One region of the Bacillus halotolerans genome, then DNA from elsewhere that is predicted to be linked to it. Evidence: predicted binding sites of a transcription regulator. Region 1 holds the regulator's gene; the other holds the start of a gene.
The links. The regulator Rex, encoded in region 1, represses fermentation and respiration genes when NADH is low (regulators of the CRP and FNR family bind a similar motif). The targets are predictions, from matches to a motif close to TTGTGAAATATTTCACAA.

Region 1 (11,723 bases):
AGCTGCTGTGTTTTTTTCTCTGTATAATAATCGTAATCTCCGAGATATTCTTCAATATGGTTTGGAGAAAGCTCATATACCCTTGTTGCGATTCTATTAATAAAATATCTGTCATGTGAGACAAATAACAATGTGCCCGGATAATCGATCAAGGCGTTTTCGAGAACTTCTTTGCTGTCTAAGTCAAGATGGTTCGTCGGCTCATCAAGAATGAGAAAGTTAGCTTTTTGCAGCATCAGCTTTGCCAGGGCCACTCTTGCTTTTTCGCCTCCGCTTAGGGAATGGACGGGTTTAAGCACATCATCCCCGGAGAATAAGAAATTTCCGAGGCACGTTCTGATTTCTTTCTCTTGAAGCTCCGGATACTCGTCCCACAGCTCATCAATGACGCGTTTAGAGGAGGTCAGCTCAGCTTGTTCCTGGTCATAGTAACCGATACTGACATTTGAGCCGTACGCTATTGTTCCCTGATCCGGCTTCAGTGTGTTTATTAATGTTTTGAGCAAGGTTGATTTTCCGATTCCGTTGGGACCTACAAGAGCGGCGCTTTCTCCTCTTGGAAGCCTAAACGAAACATCTGTCAGAAGCGGCGGCTGGTTTTCATAGCTGATGGTCAGATCCTGAACCCGCAGGACCTCGTTCCCGCTCTGTTTTGTAATGTCGAAATGAAAATTTGCTGATTTTTCGTCGCCGAGCGGTTTTGACATGACGTCCATCCGTTCAAGCTGTTTCCGCCGGCTTTGTGCTCTTTTTGTCGTTGAGGCTCTCGCTAGATTTCGGTCTACAAAGTCCTGCAGCTTGGCGATTTCATCCTGCTGTTTTTCATACAGCTTAAGATCCTTTTCATATTGGGCAGCTTTTTGGTCTAGATAAGCGCTGTAGTTGCCGTGATACTTTTTGCTTTCTGATCTTGATACCTCGTACACCTGGTTCACCACTTTGTCCAAAAAGTAGCGGTCGTGAGAAACAATCAGAATGGCGCCTGAATAGCCTTGTAAATAATGTTCAAGCCATGTCAGCGTATCAATGTCCAGATGGTTGGTCGGCTCATCTAGAATGAGAAGGTCGGGCTGTGTTAACAGAAGCTTACCCAAGGCCAGTCTTGTTTTCTGACCACCGCTTAGGCTTTGCACCTGTGTTGAATCGTCAAAATGGCTGAAGCCGAGACCGTGCAGCACAGATCTGACATCTGCTTCATATTGATAGCCGCCTTTATCTTTAAATTCCTGCTGAAGGCGGTCGTAGGTTTTCATGATGCTTTCCAGTTCACTTGGGTCAGCTGCCGCCATTTTTTCTTCTATGTTTCGCATTTCTTTTTCCATCGCTTTTAAGTGATCAAAAACAGTCAGCAGCTCTTCTTTTATGGTAAGCTTAGAATCCAAGCCGGTATGCTGGGCCAAATAGCCCATTGTGATATCTTTCGGCTTGATCATTTCACCCTTTTCATATGAAAGGTGACCTGCGATAATTTTAAGGAGTGTAGATTTCCCAGCGCCGTTTCTTCCTACAATAGCGACGCGATCACGGTTTCTGACTTCCAGCTTTATATTGTTTAAAATAGTATCAGCACCAAATGATTTGGAAAGCTGATTAATTTGTAAGATCATCATATTATTTCACCTCTGCTATAATAAGTTAAGTGTAGCTTATGAACCAGAACTCAGCAAACAATACATTGGCCGAATAAGACATAGAGAAGAAAATAGTGTATGATCTGTTTAAGGAGAGTTTTTACTATGAATGGATTTTCTCATTTTAATGAACAGGGCAGAGCCCAGATGGTGGATATCAGCGAAAAATCTTCGACTGTCCGTACTGCGGCGGCTGTATCAAGCGTACACATGAAGAGTGAAGTGTACGAGAAAATAAAAAGCCATGGTATCGGCAAAGGAGATGTACTTGCTGTCGCTCAGGTGGCGGGTATTATGGCTGCGAAACAAACATCAAATATCATCCCGATGTGCCATCCGCTATCCTTGAGCGGGGTCGATATTTCGTTTGACTGGAAAATAAAAGAAACAGAAGTTATACTTCATATAAAAGCACAGGTCAAAACGAAAGGGAGTACAGGTGTGGAAATGGAAGCGCTAACTTCTGCATCGGTGTGTGCCCTTACTGTTTACGATATGTGCAAGGCGCTTGATAAGGGGATGGTCATCGGCCCTACCTGCTTGCTGGAAAAGACAGGCGGGAAAAACGGTGACTTTAAAAGAGAACTATCCGAGTATAATTTGGAGGACCAAAAATGAATAAGGATCAATCAAAAATTCCGCAGGCGACGGCAAAACGGCTGCCGCTTTATTATCGCTTTTTAAAGAATCTGCATGCGTCAGGAAAACAGCGTGTATCATCCGCTGAACTCAGCGATGCCGTAAAGGTTGATTCTGCCACGATTCGCAGGGATTTTTCCTATTTTGGAGCTCTTGGCAAAAAAGGATACGGATATAATGTCGATTATTTGCTGTCATTTTTCCGAAAAACGCTGGATCAGGATGAAATGACAGACGTTATCTTGATTGGTGTCGGAAACTTAGGAACAGCGTTTCTTCACTATAATTTCACAAAAAATAATAACACAAAAATTTCTATGGCTTTTGATATAAATGAGAGTAAAATAGGAACTGAGGTAGGCGGTGTGCCCGTCTTTAACCTCGATGATCTTGAAAAGCATGTAAAAGGCGAATCAGTTGCCATTTTGACAGTGCCCGCAGTTGCGGCCCAATCGATTACCGACAGATTGGTTGCGTTAGGGATCAAGGGTATTCTTAATTTTACGCCGGCCCGTTTGAATGTGCCGGAACACATTCGAATTCATCATATAGATTTAGCTGTAGAGCTTCAGTCACTGGTTTATTTCTTGAAGCATTATTCTGTTTTAGAGGAAATCGAGTAACCGGAAAGGAGGAGCCCAAATATGCCGATCGGTCCTGGAAGCCTTGCTGTTATCGCAATCGTTGCTCTGATTATCTTTGGCCCCAAAAAGCTGCCTGAGTTGGGAAAAGCGGCTGGAGACACACTTCGTGAATTCAAAAACGCTACTAAAGGATTAGCGAGTGATGATGAGGAAAAAAAGAAAGAGAATCAGTAAGTTAGGATGACACAAATGAAAGTGAATCAAATGTCGCTGCTGGAGCATATTGCGGAGCTTCGAAAACGATTGCTGGTTGTGGCGCTGGCGTTTGTCGTTTTCTTTATCGCGGGATTTTTTTTAGCGAAGCCGATTATAGTGTATCTGCAAGAAACGGATGAAGCGAAGGAGCTCACGCTCAATGCGTTTAATCTGACAGACCCGCTTTATGTGTTTATGCAGTTTGCGTTTATCATCGGGATTGTCCTGACTTCGCCGGTTATTCTTTATCAGCTTTGGGCTTTTGTGAGCCCGGGCCTCTATGAAAAGGAGCGCAAAGTAACGCTCAGCTACATTCCGATCTCTATTTTGCTGTTTTTAGCGGGTTTATCTTTTTCCTATTATATTTTATTTCCTTTTGTTGTCGATTTTATGAAACGGATTTCTCAGGATTTGAATGTCACTCAGGTGATTGGAATTAATGAATATTTTCATTTTCTTCTGCAGCTGACGATTCCGTTTGGACTGTTGTTTCAAATGCCGGTCATCCTTATGTTTTTGACAAGGCTTGGAATTGTGACACCGATGTTCTTAGCGAAAATCAGAAAGTATGCGTACTTTACGATGCTTGTGATTGCTGCTCTGATTACACCACCTGAGCTTTTGTCTCATATGATGGTGACTGTTCCGCTCTTGATTTTGTATGAAATCAGTATTTTAATATCGAAGGCTGCCTATCGGAAAGCGCAGAAAAGCAGTGCTGCCGATCAGGACGTTTCTTCTTAGCCAACATAAAAAATCCATTTCTCATAGAAGAGAAATGGATTTTCTTTATTTCTGGTTCTTCTTTATTTTAAATGAAAAGGCGAACATCTTAAAAGAAATGCTGATGTTGTATGCAGCGAACACCATCAGCAGGATGGAGTAAAATGACCACATGCTGCCTGGCGAGCTTGCGGCGAGATAAGTAAAGATGCACCCTACGGCAAAGTAGATCATTCCCCACACTATCGGGTTTCTCATGAAAATAATCCTCCAATAATCAATTGCATTTGTGTGCTTTGCTGTTCAAGGTATTTCTGAACAGGCTCAAGCTGCATAATGACGACGAATGTATTCATCATTACATGGGCGAAAATCGGCACCCAAATCCGTTTGGTTCTCGCATATAGAAATGCAAAGGTAAAGCCCATTGCCGTATACAGCAGAAGGTGCGTTAAATCGGCATGAACAATTCCGAAAATAATGGAGCTGATCAGTCCGGCAATAAAGAAATTCGTTTTTTCGTACAGCGCGCCGAAAATGATTTTTCTGAAGATGATTTCTTCTAATATAGGCCCGATGATAGAAGAAACGATAATCATGAGCGGAACTGCCTGAATCACATCCAGGATGGCTTTTGTATTTTCTGATTCTCTTCCGATGCCAAATACATAATATTCAATAGAACCGGCTAATCCTTGAGAGAAAAGGGCGATGAAAAACCCGGCTATCGCCCAAAGGATCGAAAGTCCGACCGAGTCTTTCTTTTCGTTACGCAGCGCAGTTTTAGGCGCGGTTCTGAGAATGAGCAATACAACAATCAGACAGGCAATAAAACTGATGACGGACCATAATCCCTGCGCGTACAGCAGATTTTCTTTTGTGGGCTGTCCTCCCGCATAACCGAATTTAAATAACAAGGGAATCGCAATTACTGCTGAAAACTGCATGATGATATATGTCAAAATAATAAACCAATACTGTTTTCTCAAATGGTATGTACTCCTTTGTTAAATGGGTTTCTTTTGTCTACAGCTATTGTAACATAATTGAATCGGGGGTGAAAAAGCCAAGGGATATCTGAGCTGAAAAGAATGATGTAAGCGTGAAAAAATTTTTATCTTATCACTTGAAATTGGAAGTGAGATTCTTTATTATAAGAATTGTGTTAGCACTCTTTAGTGCCGAGTGCTAAAATTACATATTCATACTATTGAGGAGGTTATTACATTGTTAAAGCCATTAGGTGATCGCGTTGTCATTGAACTCGTAGAATCTGAAGAAAAAACTGCCAGCGGAATTGTGTTACCGGATTCTGCAAAAGAAAAGCCGCAAGAAGGCAAAATCGTGGCAGCTGGTTCAGGTCGCGTGTTAGAAAGCGGAGAGCGCGTTGCTTTAGAAGTAAAAGAGGGCGACCGCATTATCTTCTCAAAATACGCAGGTACTGAAGTGAAATACGAAGGTACTGAATACTTAATCTTACGTGAAAGCGACATTTTAGCTGTTATCGGCTAATTCTTAAATAAACAAATACTTAAAAATTCGAGGAGGTTTCGTACACATGGCAAAAGATATTAAGTTTAGTGAAGAAGCTCGCCGCGCAATGCTTCGCGGTGTTGATGCACTTGCTGATGCTGTAAAAGTAACTTTAGGACCAAAAGGACGCAACGTGGTTCTAGAGAAAAAATTCGGTTCTCCGTTAATCACTAATGACGGTGTAACAATCGCTAAAGAAATCGAACTTGAAGACGCGTTTGAAAATATGGGTGCTAAGCTTGTAGCTGAAGTAGCCAGCAAAACAAACGACGTTGCCGGTGACGGTACAACAACTGCGACAGTTCTTGCGCAAGCAATGATTCGCGAAGGCCTTAAAAACGTAACAGCAGGCGCTAACCCTGTAGGCGTGCGTAAAGGTATGGAACAAGCTGTAAACGTTGCGATCGAGAATCTGAAAGAAATTTCTAAGCCAATCGAAGGCAAAGAATCTATCGCTCAGGTTGCTGCGATCTCTGCTGCTGATGAGGAAGTCGGAAGCCTTATCGCTGAAGCAATGGAGCGCGTAGGCAACGACGGCGTTATCACAATCGAAGAGTCTAAAGGCTTCACAACTGAGCTTGAAGTTGTTGAAGGTATGCAGTTCGACCGCGGATATGCGTCTCCTTACATGGTAACTGATTCTGATAAGATGGAAGCGGTTCTTGACAATCCTTACATCTTAATCACAGACAAAAAAATCACAAACATTCAAGAAATCCTTCCTGTGCTTGAGCAGGTTGTTCAGCAAGGCAAACCATTGCTTCTGATCGCTGAGGATGTTGAAGGTGAAGCTCTTGCAACACTTGTTGTGAACAAACTTCGCGGCACATTCAACGCAGTGGCTGTTAAAGCTCCTGGCTTTGGTGACCGCCGTAAAGCAATGCTTGAAGACATCGCTGTCCTTACTGGCGGAGAAGTCATCACAGAAGATCTTGGCCTTGACCTGAAATCTACTGAAATCGGACAATTGGGACGCGCTTCTAAAGTTGTGGTTACAAAAGAAAACACAACAATCGTTGAAGGCGCTGGCGAAACAGATAAAATTTCTGCACGCGTCACTCAAATCCGCGCTCAAGTGGAAGAAACAACTTCTGAGTTCGACAGAGAAAAATTACAAGAGCGTCTTGCGAAACTTGCTGGCGGCGTAGCTGTCATCAAAGTCGGCGCTGCGACTGAAACTGAGCTGAAAGAGCGTAAACTTCGCATCGAAGACGCCCTGAACTCAACTCGCGCAGCTGTTGAAGAAGGCATCGTATCCGGCGGTGGTACAGCGCTTGTAAACGTATATAACAAAGTCGCTGCAGTTGAAGCTGAAGGTGATGCGCAAACAGGTATCAACATCGTGCTTCGCGCGCTTGAAGAGCCAATTCGTCAAATCGCGCACAACGCTGGTCTTGAAGGATCTGTCATCGTTGAGCGCCTGAAAAACGAAGAAATCGGCGTAGGCTTCAACGCTGCAACTGGCGAATGGGTAAACATGATCGAAAAAGGTATCGTTGACCCAACAAAAGTTACACGCTCTGCACTGCAAAACGCAGCTTCTGTAGCAGCAATGCTCTTAACAACTGAAGCTGTTGTCGCTGACAAACCGGAAGAAAATGCCGGCGGCGCAGGAATGCCTGATATGGGCGGCATGGGCGGTATGGGCGGCATGATGTAACACCGACAAAAAACCCTTGATAAACAAGGGTTTGTCGGCAACGGACGTCATTTTTGATGCCCTTTTGATGCCATTTATAAATTTTCGAGGTTTCTCATGAGTTCACCGAACTTGTGAGAGGCTTCTTTTTTTCTGTCTTTTGTGGTTTGATTTTTTTAGCACTGTTTTATATCGATACTCAATAGTTTTGATAAACGGTAAGTAACCCCGATATAGACTATTCTATCGACTAAAATACAAAATTCTCATCATACAATTCATGCTTTATTTGCATCTTGACTTTGTTTTGATTTACTTTGTGATTTTTAAGGACGCGCAGGACCTTATCTTCGACTGCTGAAAACCAGAAGTGAGTTGAATTCCATCGTCTCAAAAAATAACACGAGGCATTATTTGGAATGCAGCGAGAAGGTTCCAGCCTATTCTGGGCTTATCCATGATATTATGAGCCCGACCAAAATAAAAGTGAAACAATAAGTAATTGAAATAATAAGAGCCCTTATCCACAAAGAGGAAGGGCATTGAGTTATTTATTTTTGGTCATTTTCTATATCCATTCACTTATGGGGTTGAAAATTATTCGTCCCAACCTCTGTTACCTTTCTCTCTATTGCAGACAGGAGACAATATTGGGATACTCTCATACGACAAAAAAAGACCCCGTTATCTAGATAAATAGTGCCACCAACACTTTTAGACGGTTTCCTCTAGGAAAGCACTGTCAAAGAGAAATCCTGTTAAAATGTCTATTTGTGCTGCTTTTTTTAGCTACTAAAAGACGATGTTTTCCTTGCAATAAGGAACTCGTCTTTTTTGTTAAGAATAAAGAGAGACAGAATAATGACATCTGATCCCCAAAAATTCACTGTCGATGAAGTTAGATTCTTGATAAAATCCGTCCCGACTCTATGGAGACAGACAATCCAATTATCAACTCTAATATTAGTTTTTTTGATTATCAAGGAGGACTTAATAGTGCATTTCTCAAAAATGATAGATCGCTTGGCTTTATATGATTTACACAGAAAAAGAAGCAAAGATAAACATTTTTCTGCTGCTTTTACAGCCGATATAGATGATAGAGAAGAATTTTACAGTGCAAATATAGCTGATGTTTCAATTGATTTGAATGAGTCAGGAAAAAATTATAAGGTTGGAACATTTAGCTATGAATCTTTAATGCAATCTGGGAATCCTGTTAATGACACTTTAAAAGGGGAGGTTTTTTTAAATGAAAATGATATAGATCAACCCAATGTTATCTTTGTACACGGCTGGCGCATGGATTCGTTCGATAGAATCAAAAAAATATTTCATAATCGTATAATGAACGATTTAGGCTGGAACATGTATTATTATTCTCTACCATACCATTTTGAAAGAGAACCGGAAAATTCACTGTATAGTGGCGAGTTGATGATTAGTGCAAACATTGACCGTACAATTGAGTCGACAAGACAGTCTATTGTAGATTTACGGGCGTTAATTCACTGGATAAAAGCAAATAAAAAAGGCCCTGTTATCATAGCGGGAGTAAGCTTAGGGGGATGGGTTACTAATCTAATTGCTACCTTAGATTCTCAAATTGATGTAGTGGTATCAATCTTTTATGCCAATCGCCTTTCTTATTCGATATGGAACACGATCCCGGGTAAATTTATAAGAGAGGAATTAGAACAAAATAGTGTGACCTATGAAGATTTAGTGAAATATTGGAATATCACAGATCCTAGTCAAGCCTTGCCAAAAGTTAATAAAGATAACATTCTGCTGATTTCAGCTAAACACGATCAATATATTGACTTAAAAGATGCAGATTATTTATGGGAAAGTTGGGGGAAGCCCACAAGATATGTCTACAATTGTGGTCATTCCGGTATTGTTCTTTGTCGCAAAAAGCTGGCAAATGATACGCTTTCCTTTATACGAGAAAGAATACATACGGGAAAACCTGGTTCAGTACATTTGTAGACCTTAATTTGTAGACCTTAATAAGAAACGAAAGGCCAACTGCGACTTCAGTTGGCCTTTCCTATTTATAATAAAGAAACAGCATGAGATTGCTGACAGAACAACTATGAGTAATAGTCGTTTTCTTTAATCACCATTGCCAGTTCTTCCACGTCTCCCCGAATCCCAATCGCAGGCTCCCACGAATCAATCAAACGAATCGCTTTCTGATTAGCTTCCATCGCTTTCGTTTTCTCTCCTTTACGATGCAACAGCTGCGCCATCCCATAATAATAATAAATCAGCTCAACCTGATTAGCGTTGTGTTTGTCATAAAGCATCTGCTCAAAAGCTTCTTCCGCTTTCTCAAACTGACCACACTTCACGTAAGCGACACCCAGATTGAAATAGGCTTCTATCGTTTTTTCGCCCCCATACATGGAACTGATTTGATTTGCCGCTTCGTATAATTGAATGGCTTCTTCATTATGACCTTTCGCAAAGCTCAGATCTCCGCGAACCAATAGAACTCTGTGCTGAATCGCAGGGGAAATCGGTTTATCTTTGATTTCGGTTAAAATCGCTTCCGCTTTTTCATGACTTCCGGCTTTTAAGAACAGCCTCGATTGCAGTGCGAGTCCCCATACCTTTAGATCGTGAACGTCTTGCTCTCCAGTGTCTGATTGTTCCAGCGTTTTCAGGCCGGCTTCAATTTGTTGAAGTGCCCCGTCTAAATCATTGACTTCCATGAGTGCCCAGCCTGCTGTGTCGATTCGGAAGAACACTTCTAGCGTGCGTTTGCCTAATTGATGGGCTGCGTTGGCGGCTTTGCGTCCGTATTCGATACGCAGGGGCAGGTTGATTCTGCTTAGAAAATGGCTGATGCGGGTGATGAGTTCAATTAAGATTTCATTTTGTCCGGTTTCGCTTGACCATTTGATCACCTTTAGGATGTTTGGCCATTCTTTTTTGATTGGGTTTAAATCACGTCCCAGGAGATAGCTCCAATAGATAGAGTTTGGCTGTTCCCGCTTTAAATGGGTTTCCGCATAATGAATATAATAGTGCGCCCAGCGGCTGCGGGCTTCTTTTTCATACTTCTGATTTTCGGATAAGTGCTGTTCTCCGTATGCGACAACGGTTTGATGGGCGAAGTACTGTGTACTTCCTTTGCTTCGTTCGGGCTGAATCAGAGCAAAAGACCGCATTTGTTCAACTGCGTAATGGAAACGGCGAGCGTCTAATCCGGCTGCTGCCGCCAGGCTTTTTTCATCTGGCGGCTTGCTGAAAAAGCATAGCGCCTGCCATAGCTTCCGGGTGTCTTCATTGCATCTGTGCCATGTGCGCCCAAATAGAAAATCAAACAGGTCTAATAGTGAGTAGCCTGCTTTTCCGAGCTCATGAATCAGCTGCTGAGCGGGCATGTCATCGTCTGACATATAGGCGATGCTGAGTGCCATGGCTTTTGGGTTTCCGGCTGTCGCTGAAATGAACTCGCTCTTCAGTTCTGGAGACAGTTCCAGCAGCTGCGCTAGCTTTTCTCGTTTAGTTGGATCGTTGCCCATTTGCAGGCAGCGGTTCACTTCTTGATGAAAATATTCCAGGGCATCTGTTTGTTCAAGTCCGCTCAGCTGGATGGTTACCATTTCTCCGAAGCTTTCCCGATAGGTTTGCTTCAAGTTTTCACGTGCTGTGAGGAGGACTTTCACGCCTTGGGGCAGGCTGGTGATAAATTCGTGAATGTCTCTTTCAGCAGTGTCTATGCTGTCCACGATCAGCAGTATCGGTTTTTCTCTGGTGTAATTGGCTAACGCATTGCGGACGACGAATCGTTTTTCATTGATTGATTTATCGATTTGTTCAGCGCGTCCGAGCTGGTATGCAATCGTATTTAAAAAATCGCTAAAGCTTAATCCTTTCCAATCAGCACTGAGCCAGATGATGCTGTTGAATGCCGGCCAATCTGAGGAATCGCCGATACAGGAATAGGCTGCTTCTAGAGCAGTTGTCGTTTTTCCCGTGCCTGCCCATCCGGTAATTAAACAGACGGGTGATGGGGAAAGCATCCATTGCCGTATCGCCTTGATGTCAAATCTTCGTCCTATAAAGTGACCCGACCAGCGTGACGGTAAGTTGTGTGTCAAAGGCATCTGTTCTGTAAGCGCATTCGTTTTATGGTCGAGAATATCGGGAAATAAACGTTTGACTGTTTTTTCAATATCTTGATCAAGCGGTGCTCCGAATGAATTGTCCTGCCGTACTATTTTCGCTTTTTTAAGACATGAGGCCGCCCATACAGGCAGTGCAGGTTTGATTACCGGTATAGTGGTGGTCTCAAGCAGGTCGGTAAACCACTGTATATTCATATCGGTTTTTTCAAGAATGATCCAGATTATTCCGAACAGTTTTCCGTCTTCGATTCTTCCGGGAACATAGTTCGCACCCATCTGTCCGATCCAGCTTTTAATCGTGTTTGGGGAAACTCCCAGCTGGTGTGAAATGTTGTCTAAATAAGACTGTCCTGTTTTTTCGTTCTTATTCCTTCTGACTTTATAATCTGGATGAAGTTTTAATGACTTTACGCCAGGTGCCAGCAATTCCGCAAATTGTTTTCGATCTTCAAGTTCAGCCACAAAACCTGCACCTCCTATTAGTACTATTTTATCAATCCTGCTAGTTTTGTATATGAAAAATCAAAAAGTACAGTGCGGCTGTCCTTTTATACAGCATGAAAAGCTGTTGAACATG
Region 2 (11,723 bases), 660 kb from region 1:
CACTCGTTCTTCAAGAGCCTTCAAAAACTCATCATAGGTTGTAATCGAAAGTGACGCAGCCTTTTCAAGCGCCTGCACCCAATCCGGGAAGCCTTCGCGATTGATTTCCAGCCCTTTATCCGGCCGAAATCCCGGCAGCACACTGACAGGAAAATCTTTGTCCTCTTTTAATAATAGGTGGTACTCGAGGGAATCGACAGGGTCATCGGTTGTGCATACTACTTTTACATTTGATTTCACAATGAAATCCCTTGCCCCGAAGCCTTCTCCTTGCAGCAGTTCATTCGTCCGTTTCCAAATATTTGGCGCCGATTGCTCATTTAATATCTCGTAAATCCCAAAAAATCGCTGCAGCTCTAAATGGGTCCAATTGTAGAGCGGATTGCCAATCGCCATCGGTACTGTTCTCGCCCATGCCATGAACTTCTCCTCATCAGCTGCATCGCCTGTAATGTATGTTTCTTCAATTCCATTGGCTCTCATGATGCGCCATTTGTAATGGTCTCCATACAGCCAGGCTTCTGTCATGTTTTGAAATCTCTTATTTTCATAGATTTCTTTCGGACTCAAATGGCAGTGATAATCAATAATCGGCATGTCTTTCGCATAATGGTGATAGAGGTTGACAGCGGTTTCATTTTTCAGCAAAAAGTTTTCTCCCATAAAGGGTTCCATGTCCTCACCGTCTTTCATTCTATTTCAAAATGTTAACGTTAACATTTTGATTTGTTTTTATTTTACCTTTATATTCCTCTGGGATCAATCTCTTTTTAAAATTTAAATGTTAACGTTAGCAAATAAGCGCAAAAAAGACATTGCCGTAAAGCTGCCTGAAAAGACCTCTTTTTGGCAATGTCCGATTTTACAAGAAAGGATTAGTAAGCCAGGCTGAATAGTCCTTTAATGTGTGTTAAGTAGCGTACATTACTTGCTTCTTTCATCAAGGAAGCAGGAAGACCTTTAAGCGGTGTAGAATTAGCACCAATGATGGCTACCGCATCTTTGCGTCCAAGACTTGCAAGTGTACCAGAGTTTACTGGCTGGAATGTTTCAAGTGTTTTTCCTTCTAAGTAAGCGAATAGATTGTAACCGATCAGCTCACCCATTTGCCATGCGATTTGTGCAGTTGGCGGGTATGGACGGCCGTCTGCCGCAAAGTAAACTGCGCTGTCACCCGCAACAAATACATCTTCATGAGATGTAGATTGAAGGAAATCGTTAACTGTCGCACGGCCGCGGTTCACTTCAAGACCTGATTCGCCGACTAAAGGATTTCCTTGTACGCCGCCAGTCCAAACAAATGTGTTGGCAACAACTTTTGATCCGTCTTTCAGATCAATCACGTTTCCTTCTACATTTGTAACAGGAAGGCCTGTTAAGAACTCAACGCCGCGTTTTTCAAGGCTTTTAGTTGCGCGTTCGATAAGATCATCCGGAAGAACAGGAAGGATTTTCGGACCTGCTTCAACCAATTTCAATTTGATTTCTTTGTGGTCTACGCCGTATTTTTTCGCAAGGTTCGGCATGATGTCAGCAAGCTCACCGACAAGCTCAACGCCTGTTAAGCCGCCTCCGCCGATAAGGATTGTTGCATCCGCTTCGTTTTTCGTTTTAGAGTACTCGCGCACACGGTCTTCAACGTGGTTGAAAACTTTGTTAGCATCAGCAGCAGATTTAAGAACCATGCTGTTTTCTTCAAGTCCTGGGATGCCGAAGTAAGCAGTGACAGAACCAAGGCCTACTACTAGCGCATCATAAGTTAATGCAGAACCGTCAGCAAGCGCAACCTCTTTTTTATCAACAGAGAAAGAGCTGACTTCCGCGATTTTAAGATCAATGTCTTTGCCTTTGAAAAGTTTTTCTAACGGCATTGCAACCGCTTTTTCAGACACGTTGCCTGCTGCAAGACGGTGTAATTCCGTAATGATTTGGTGAGTTGGGTATTTGTTTACCACTGTCACGCGTGCTTGTTCTTTTGTGTAATGTTTGCGAACTGTTAAAGCAGAAAGAACACCGCCATAACCAGCGCCTAAAATGACAATATGTTTTGACATCGTATATCCTCCGTCCTTTATATCAATTTGAATCTGAGATTATTTTTGTTTTTCGTTCATGATTTCAAGGTAGCTGTTAGCAAAACGGAACAGCTTTTGAGCTTGAGGATCTTTCAGCATGCGCAACAGGCCGAAAAGTCCAATCGTTTCGTTGCTAGCATCCGCGCGGTCTTTCGCTTCGATTGCAGTCGCAGCCACTTCTTTTGCTGTTTCTTTTACAGGCTCAAGAATTTCAGTGATTGCACCGACTGTATCGCTTTTCAATACTTCGTCAGTCGCAACAGACTGAGCGAAATCATAAGACTTCGTTAAAATATTCACTAACTCAGTCAGCTTTGGAAGCTGGTCAACTAAAACAGTCAGTGATTCTTGAACTTCTGGCTTTAACAGCTGATCAATAAGATCTTGCTGGCTTTGGCTGACAGACGCATTTGTTTGATCGATTGTTTCTGGCATATCCAATTCTCCTTTACTATAAGCAGTATGCTGATTTTTTGGAAAGGGTAGTGCCTCTCCCTGATCTCATGTTTGAAAGCATGAGAAGAAGGATTGTGAATTCGTGCACAATCATTCGCAAAAATAAATGTTTACTACCCAGTTTTTCATCTTGCCATATTCAGTATTATTTTTATCTCAAAAATAAACCATTGAATAAGTCAAAATCCTTTACTCTCTCTGAAAATAGCAAACATAAAAAACTCCAATTTGATTACCTTCTATATGATAACACTTTTTGAACAAAATTTGAACGTGAATTGCTTCGATTATGAAATTAATTTATATGGTGCCCGTGTCATAACATTTCTTCAGCACTAGTTATTGACAATCCATCAATTTTCTCCCCTACGCGTTACCCATATGTCCAATAGAGGTTCTCTTTTTCCTGTAACTGGATCCAATGCCGGAAGTACTGCTTGCTCTATATTCTCTAGCACAGCCGCTCTTTCATCCGGCTTTCCCGTCTTCATATCATACCGAGAACCATCTGGATAAGCGCCGATCACGGTAAAATCGGGGCTCGCGCTTAGCTTTTTATGGCCGACACCGGCTGGAATGACCGCTGCGTCGCCCGTTTTGATAGGAACAGCAGCTCCTTTTTCTCCCCCAAATTGAATAACAGCCTCCCCTCGGACTGCGATTAGGACTTCATGCGTGTTGCTGTGATAATGATGGTACGGAAAAACACTGCCCGACCAGCTGTTTAGCCAGCCATGCCGGTTGACGATCCGCTCTGCCTGTTCAGCACGTCCCATAAAAACATTTTTATAGATAACGAGCGGAAAATCAGGGTGATTTGGAACCCTGCCGTCATCCTGAAAAAAGTACGTTTCTGTTTCCATCATTTTCACCTCCCTATTTCTGTCTTCCACATATATTGATCCGTAAAACATCATTATTTTCTCACAATTCCGTTGATCTGTATCATCCCGGGTAGTATAGTATAAAAAAATAATGCCAGAATGAGGGATTTGATGAAAGCGATCATAATCGGAATATTGGCTTCTCTCTTTTTCGCCGTTACCTTTATTTTAAACAGGGCGATGGAATTATCCGGAGGCAGCTGGCTTTGGAGCGCCTCGTTACGCTTTATTTTTATGGTTCCGTTTTTATGTCTGATTGTCATAATGAAAGGGAAGTTCGTTCCTCTTTTACAAGAGATGCGGAAAAAGCCGTTTTTTTGGATAAAGTGGAGCTTCGTCGGCTTTGTTCTTTTTTATGCGCCGATCACGTTTGCCGCCGCATTCGGGCCGGGCTGGCTCGTAGCCGGAACATGGCAAATTACCATTGTAGCCGGTGTGCTGCTGTCTCCATTTTTCTATGAGAAAAAAGACACGCCTGGAGGCACTTTGCTCGTTCGGCAAAAGATTCCCCTTGTTTCGCTGGGCACTTCCGTCGTCATTCTGATTGGGGCAGCGCTGATTCAGCTCCAGCATGCAGAATCGCTTTCCGGAAAAATGCTGCTCTTCAGCGTGCTGCCCGTTGTCATTGCTGCTTTCGCCTATCCGCTGGGAAACCGGAGAATGCTTGAGCAATACGGAGGCAGGCTTGATACGTTCCAGCGCGTGCTGGGAATGACCCTTGCAAGCCTTCCATTCTGGCTTGTATTGGCAGCTTACGGCTGGTGGTCAGATGGCCTTCCGACAGCGGGGCAAACCGTTCAATCCTTTATCGTTGCCGTCAGCTCAGGCATCATTGCGACCGTTTTATTTTTCTGGGCAACGGATATGGTAAGAGATAATCCGCAAAAGCTTGCTGCTGTTGAAGCAACACAATCCGGGGAAGTGATATTCGCTCTGCTTGGTGAAATAATCCTGCTGTCAGGTCTTTTCCCTTCTATTTTATCGTTTGCGGGCTTAATGATCATTATTGCCGGAATGGTGTTACATACCTTCGCTTCCCAACAAAAACCCAAAGAGAAAACTCAGTCAAATCTGACTGCTTAGCGGCTTCTGGAGAATGGGCGAAAGCCCGTTCTCCTTTCTTTTTAACGCCTTCCAAAAGAGACCTGTTTCACGTTATATTTATGTATAGTCTAAGCCCACTTAACTGAAAGGTGATATTTTAATGGAAGCAAACAATCAAAAAGACGATATACCAGCAATCTCATTCACATCTGTGCGAAAAAGCTATGAACAAGAGGGACAAACCTATGATGTATTAAAGGATGTCACCGGAGACATTCAACAGGGTGCAATCGTGGCACTTTTGGGCCCTTCCGGTTCAGGAAAAAGCACACTGCTGTCCATATGCAATTTGATGAAAACACCGGATCACGGTGAAGTGAAGATTTACGGAAAGGAAGTCAGAGACTGGAATGTGAATGAACTGAGGCGGACGGCCTCCCTTGCCTTTCAATCCGCCCCCGTCCTTGACGGAACGGTGCGTGACAATCTGAATCTGGTACAAAAGCTCCACCAAACCCAGCTTTACTCTCCTGAAGAGCTCGCTTCACTGACAGGCCTGTCTCCAGAGCTGTTAGACAGAAGCGCCAAGGATTTATCAGGCGGACAGCGGCAAAGGCTTTCACTTGCCAGAACACTCGCAAACCCTTCCTCCATCCTATTATTGGACGAAATTACATCTGCCCTGGACCCTGTTTCTGCTCTGGAGATTGAAGAGCTGATCAAAAGGCAGCATCAAGAGAAAAAACTGACGGTGATGTGGGTGACCCATAACATGGAACAGGCGAAACGAGTAGCCGATACCATTTGGTTTATGGCTGATGGCCGGCTGTTGGAAATCGCGGAGACAGACACATTTTTCTCGCATCCTCAGCATGAAGCAGCCCGTGAATTTTTGAAGGGAGGCACACGGTAATGGATTACCTTTCTCTCTCATTCACCATGATCTTTGTGCTGATTGCCTTGTTTTTATCAAAATCCTTTAAAGCCGGCGTTGAAAAAGATATGATGATTGCAACGATCCGGGCGGCGGTACAGCTGCTTGTGATCGGTTATGTGCTGTCGCTGATATTTCATGGAGATCACCCTGTGTTTATCCTGCTGATGGTGCTGTTAATGCTGGCGGTGGCGGCGCAAAACGTCGTCAAACGAAAGAAAATGAAAATCGGTTCTTTTTGGAGGGTGTTTGTGGCGTTAGCGATTGTAGAAATCGTCACCCAAGGCATTCTTTTGGCGCTTCACATCATCCCGCTTACCGCACGGTATGTCATCCCCATCAGCGGAATGGTCATCGGAAATTCAATGGTGCTCGCGAGCCTGTTTTTAAACCGGCTCAGCTCCGAGGTCGGGGTGCGCAAGGAAGAAATTCAATTGATTTTGTCGCTTGGCGGCACACCAAAACAATCCATACAGCATATCCTGACTTCCGCCATGAAAATGAGTATGATCCCAACGCTCGAAAGCCAGAAAACATTAGGGCTCGTCCAGCTTCCCGGCATGATGACCGGCCAGATCTTAGCGGGCGCCGATCCGATTCAGGCGGTACGCTTTCAGCTTTTGATTGTTTTTACAACGATGGCGTCCGCCGCGCTGACTTGTGTCCTACTCAGCATGCTGACATACCCGTCATTATTTACCGCGCATCAGCAGCTGAAGCAAAATGGTTAACATTATGACAGCGATTTCGGGATTTGCAGATTACACAAAAGCCGCTTCTCAACAGAAAAGCGGCTTTTGTGCTGGTTATTCCCCAGCCATTTCTTCATAATACCGTGAAAGTTCAATAATCATCGCGCCCATCCGCTCAATCTCCGGAGCAAGCAGCCTTGTGATGCCTTCTTCCCGCAGCGCTTCAGCAGTCACTTTTCCGACAGCCGCTGCGATGGCACGCTCTTCGAATACAGCCTTCACTTCATTGATAAAGCCGCGCTCCTTGGCAAATTGAAACAGAGAACGAACCTGAATCGCCGTGGTAAAACAAACAGCATCCAATTCACCATTCAGCAGTTCCCGGCATAACTGTTCTACCGTTTCCTCCTCTGGCGGGATATGCTGATAAGGGAGAATCGGCAAAACTGAAGCTCCTTTTTCCTCCAAAAATGCTATGAGGGCAGGTGCATTTTCTCCGTGAAGCTGCACCATTACTTTTTTTCCTGAAAAGTCGTAAGGCTCCAAGGACCGGATCAATCCGCTGGTTGTCCCATCTTCATCAGAAGCCTCTGCGGTGATTCCAAGCTTTTTTAACGCAGACAATGTTTTGTACCCTCGGCACGCCGCTTTAGCCTGGCGAATCGCCAGCAGAAACTCGTCCTTTACGCCGATTTTCTCTGCCATCTTCACAAGCGTCTCCGTACCGATGCCTGTCGTAAAGATCACCCAGTCGGCTTTTTCTTCCGCAAATTTGCGCAGCTCCGGCTCCACCTGCTCCTCTGCCAAGTACACTGTTCCTTGGAGAGGCCGGACGACAGGAATTCCGCCCTGTTTTTCAATGATTGTGCTGATTTCTTCCGTTTTCCGAGAACCGCCGATCGCAACGCGTTTTCCATGTAAACCTTTACCCATATCCGTTCCTCTCCTCTTTGCCAGCTTAGGCTTTATATGTATATAACCTTTAATAAAGCTATTGTGTCGCAAACCAAGGGAGAAATCAAGATGAACCAAATGCCTCTCATTACCCGTTGAATACACCGGATGCATGCTGTAATATAAACAACAGACACGCTTTAACGGAGGATCGACCATGGAAACTAAAGAAGAATACGAAACAAAAGGCTACGACACATCGGTTATTTATGAATTCAACGAATATCCCGACGTCCATAGCGGACGCTGTGATAATTGTGACTATACGCTTTTTAAAAGCTCCGTAAAAGGCGGAAAGTTTTTGAGAGAATGCCGGAGATGCGGGATGAAAAAGAATATTTAATAGATGGTGTTCGCGGGTCAGGGGTTAGCCTCTGCACCCGAGAACAAGCTGGAGAAAGCGGAATTCATTATTTTATTTTCGCTGCAGTCTCCAGCCCTTTGTATATCATTCCCACCGTCTCTTCCGGCGTCATCTCTGACGAATCCAGCCACAGGCCAAGACGCGGTGTTTCTGACTGCAAGACGGCATCGAGAGATTCAATGCTGATATCTCCATATCCTTTTTTCTTGCGTGCTGATTCTCTTGCGGCTATTATGTCAGCTCGGGGTGCCAACACGATCACATACAATGGACGATAACTGATCAACTTCACCATTTCTTCTAACATAGGTCCGATGATCACATCCTGCACCACCGTATGAAACCCCGCTTCAGCATACATATCTGATACGTTAGCCGCCAGCCGGTAGCGAAGACGCAACTGTTCCAGCGCCTCAGCTGAAGGAGTGTCTGACATTTGCATTTCGCCGTTTACAATCATTTTTCTAAATACATCTCCCCTGACATGAACGCTCTTGTCTAAACGCTCAGAAAGAAGCTGGGCAACTGTGGACTTTCCCGCTGCCATCACCCCTGTAATCAGATAGACGGCGTTTTCTTTACTCATTGCATCCCATCCTTTTTAAAAGAAGAAAAACCGAAATCTCAGCAGATTTCGGGTGCAAATATGTTATTGCGGAACGACAGACTTTTTTATGAAGGCTTCAATTTCCGCGGCTGCCTTCTCCGCTCCGCCTGCTTCTTTTACGTCTTTCTGCATGTCTTTTACGCGGTTGAGCATTTCTTTATCTCCGGATACGTCCTGAACTGCCTTCTGCAAACGGGAGACGCTGACCTCTTCTTTCGGCAAATAGACGCCGAGGCCTAATTCATCAACACGCCGGGCAGTGAGCTCCTGCTCATACATTTGCGGAATCACAACAAGCGGTACCCCCGCATTCATTGCCTCCATCGTACTGTTCATTCCCCCGTGAGAAACAAACAGATCGGCTTTCGCTAAGATATCCAACTGCGGAACGCGCTGGCGTACTGTAAAGTTGTCAGGAATGTCACCTAGACTGTCAGGTTCAATTGATATCCCTGTTGACATCACAACATGCCAGTCGGAATTCCGAAATGCATCTATACACATACGATAAAATTCCGGCCATGCGTTAAAAGCGGTTCCCAATGAAATCAGCATGAGCGGACGATTGCCTGTTTCCGGCAGCAGGCTCTCTTGTTCACCTCGTTTTCCAAGTGAAGGGCCGACAAAGCAGAATCGCTCATCAAAGGTTTCGTTTTTAATCTGAAAAGACTTCGGCATAAAGACAATATTTAACGCTTCCGGTATAGCCAAGTGTTCAAATGAGACAGCCGGTAAGTTTTCTTTCTCAAGGTAAACCTGGAAATCGGCCTCCGCTTGTTTGAGTTGCTTGAGCATCTCTTCACTTCCAAGCTGGAAGGATTCATTTTGCGCATAGGAAGAACAGAGCCTGATGGCCGGCACATTCAGCTTATCAGCAAACAATTTTCCCGCAAATGCGATAAAATCATAAACGATAAGATCAGGCTGGTCATTTTGATATAATTCTTCAAGCTGAGGCAAGATTTCGAGCGATTCTTTTAAAATGCTAATCGGTGTTTCATTTTTCTCTATCATTTCCTTAATGCGTTCCGGTTCCACGTTAATCGTAGTTTGATATAAAAGCGGGCTTGCCCCGGCTTGCTTCACCGCAGGCGCGAATTCCTCAGTCGTCGCATAAGTAACACGGTGCCCTTTTTCACAAAGCTTCTCCACTAACGCAAGAGTTGGATTCACATGTCCGTATGCCGGGATATTAATAATTGAGATATGATGCTGTCTCATCATTTCAGCCTCCAATTTTCATATTATATGTTGACGCGAAAACTCTTTAGTCCGTAAATCACGCTATTTTCAATCGGGGTGATACTGACCGGCTCCATACGAGAAAACGTTTGAGTCAATGCCGTTAACGCGATGGCTGCTTCAAGCCGTGCAAGCGGAGCCCCAAGACAAAAATGAATGCCGTGGCCAAACGCAATATGCGGATTGGGATGGCGGTGAATATCAAACATGTGCGCCCTGTCAAACTTCGCTTCATCACGATTTGCAGACGCCACAAACGCTAACACCATGTCGCCTTCTTTCATCTGATGGCCACCAATCTCCGTATCCCTCTTGGCAATTCGCCGCAAAACAGGTGCAGGCGCCCTGAAACGCAGAGCTTCTTCCACCGCCTGAGGCATCAGCTCTGGATGCCGCCGCAATTCGTCATAAACGCCCGGCGTGTCTAAAATGCTGTACATCGCGTTTGAAATCAAGTTCGTTGTCGTTTCATTTCCCGCCACCAGCAGTAATGTACAAAACGGAATCAGCTCTTCTCCGGAAAGCTTCTCACCGGTTTCTTCCGCTTTAATTAAAATGGAGATGATGTCCTGTTCCGGTTTCTTCCGTTTTTCTTCTATGATGCCGGCAAAAAACGCGGCTAGCTCTTCCTCGCACTTGTTCCGCTCTTTCAGAAAGGCTTTCTCCGCTTCCTCACTTCCATCTCTTGGTGTGCTCACCAAAATATCAGACCATGTCTTAAACGCATCCATATGCTCTGAAGGAACGCCTAAAAGCTCAGATATCACAATGACAGGAAGCGGATATGAGAAATCCTGAACCAAATCAAACTCGCTTCGTCCATGAAAACGATGTATCAGATCATCTGCGATGTCTTGAATTCTTGGTTCCCACTGCTTCATGACACGCGGTGTAAACGCTCTATTGACAACAGAACGGATTTGCGTGTGTCTTGGCGGGTCCATATTAATGATCGAATTCCCGATAGAACTTGTCTGCTCCGGCATATAACTGGAGAAAAGCTCTTTATCCCCAATCACTTTTTTGACATCATCATAAAGAAAAACACTCCATACTTGATTGTCTTCATCATAGGTAACAGGAGCTTCCTTTCTCATCGATTCGTACCACGGAAACGGATGATAAGCATCCTGTTTATTTTTTCCGTTCATCAGTGCACGCTGCAAAGCTTGTCGCCGATTTACCACATTCATGCGTTTCTCCTCCCCATGAAAGAAAAGATTCAGCAATTGACGAACTTCACCACCTCCTGCTATCGAAAAAGAGAGGGACATCCATTTTGTCGTCTGAAACAGCAGGCAGGTCTTCAAGATGCCGGTGCAGGCATCATATAATCCCCCTCGAATGTTGTTCATCTTACCATAATCTTTCAATTTTTTTCTATTACGCACACCCAATTTGGTTCACAACGTGACCTTAGGCATGCTCATCGATTTTAGAAACGCAATCAATAGCTTATGAAAATCTCACACGTCGCCCTCATCCGCAACGTAAGCACTACTCTAAAAGATGACTTTTCCATTATGTAAAGCATGCTGAAGATATGATTAAATAGAAAGTAAAATGGTGAAGGAGAGAACAAATGACAGCACAGATCAACCGTAAAAAACTAGTTGTCGGCATCGTACTTTCACTTGCATTTGTATTGTTTGTGTTCTCTTTTTCTGAGAGACATTCAAAACCGCTCGTTGAGGGAAAAAAACAGGAAAACTGGCATACTGTCGTCGACAAAGCCTCTGTCGATATATATGGAAGCCGTTTAGTGGAAGAAAGCAAACTAAAACAAAAGCTCGGCCATAAACAAGCCGATTCGGTACTAACCCTTTTGAAGCTAGCCAGCGAAAAACATATTGCCCTGTAAAAACAAAAAAGAGCCTCCGGCTCTTTTTTGTTTAATCCAATACAGTTTTTTTATCCGGATGACGCTGAAAGTCAAAAAGCATACTGAGCTGTGACTGTGTGTTTCGTTTTGGAGAAAGCGGAGGGAGCCTGTCTTCCGGAAAAAAAGCGGCATGGTTCGTCTCAATTCCGGTTTTCTGCTGCCCGCCCGTTATGCTGCATTCAATGAAGATCTTATAGTAATGATAAGGCTGAGGGGGATGAGGATGCTTATGGCTGTCCAGCACGGCCAGTAATCGAGAAGGCACTGTATCGTAACCCGACTCTTCTTTGATTTCCTTGATCACATTTTCAGCGGGTGATAAACCAATTTCACAAAAACCGCCTGGGAGTGACCACAGCTCGTCATGCTTCTCCCGGACAAGCAATATGCGATTCTCTCGAAATACCGCGCCGCGAACATCCGCCTTCGGTGTCGGATAGCCTTTCTCGCCTTTCCATAAATCAGTGATGACTTCAATGTCCTTCTCCGAGTAATCCGCCATCATCTCTGCGCTGAGCTTCATCAGCTCTTCGTACCTTTCCCTGTCATACACATCCTTGGAAAAAGCAAGCCCCGCCTGTGCGATCGC

Region 2: DIC78_RS03330 (helical membrane plugin domain-containing protein) is a predicted target of Rex. The motif match lies at 2,604-2,621, and genes of this name have one in related genera.

The regions. Positions count from the first base shown of each region.
Region 1 is NZ_CP029364.1:1,345,923-1,357,645, reverse strand. Features, by position in the region: gene DIC78_RS06825 (ABC-F family ATP-binding cassette domain-containing protein) at 1-1,610, opposite strand, end outside; gene moaC (cyclic pyranopterin monophosphate synthase MoaC) at 1,737-2,249, shown strand; gene DIC78_RS06815 (redox-sensing transcriptional repressor Rex) at 2,246-2,893, shown strand; gene tatAY (sec-independent protein translocase protein TatAY) at 2,915-3,088, shown strand; gene tatC (twin-arginine translocase subunit TatC) at 3,095-3,853, shown strand; gene DIC78_RS06800 (DUF4305 domain-containing protein) at 3,899-4,090, opposite strand; gene DIC78_RS06795 (CPBP family intramembrane glutamic endopeptidase) at 4,087-4,821, opposite strand; gene groES (co-chaperone GroES) at 5,060-5,344, shown strand; gene groL (chaperonin GroEL) at 5,391-7,025, shown strand; gene DIC78_RS21755 (alpha/beta hydrolase) at 8,001-8,996, shown strand; gene DIC78_RS06775 (tetratricopeptide repeat protein) at 9,101-11,608, opposite strand.
Region 2 is NZ_CP029364.1:684,003-695,725, forward strand. Features, by position in the region: gene uxaC (glucuronate isomerase) at 1-675, opposite strand, end outside; gene DIC78_RS03325 (NAD(P)/FAD-dependent oxidoreductase) at 876-2,054, opposite strand; gene DIC78_RS03330 (helical membrane plugin domain-containing protein) at 2,094-2,510, opposite strand; gene DIC78_RS03335 (cupin domain-containing protein) at 2,885-3,397, opposite strand; gene DIC78_RS03340 (DMT family transporter) at 3,527-4,498, shown strand; gene DIC78_RS03345 (ABC transporter ATP-binding protein) at 4,620-5,372, shown strand; gene DIC78_RS03350 (ABC transporter permease) at 5,372-6,124, shown strand; gene DIC78_RS03355 (uroporphyrinogen-III synthase) at 6,200-7,018, opposite strand; gene DIC78_RS03360 (DUF8096 family protein) at 7,197-7,382, shown strand; gene DIC78_RS03365 (AAA family ATPase) at 7,450-7,989, opposite strand; gene DIC78_RS03370 (macrolide family glycosyltransferase) at 8,053-9,231, opposite strand; gene yjiB (monooxygenase YjiB) at 9,255-10,445, opposite strand; gene DIC78_RS03380 (hypothetical protein) at 10,835-11,113, shown strand; gene DIC78_RS03385 (NUDIX hydrolase) at 11,145-11,723, opposite strand, start outside.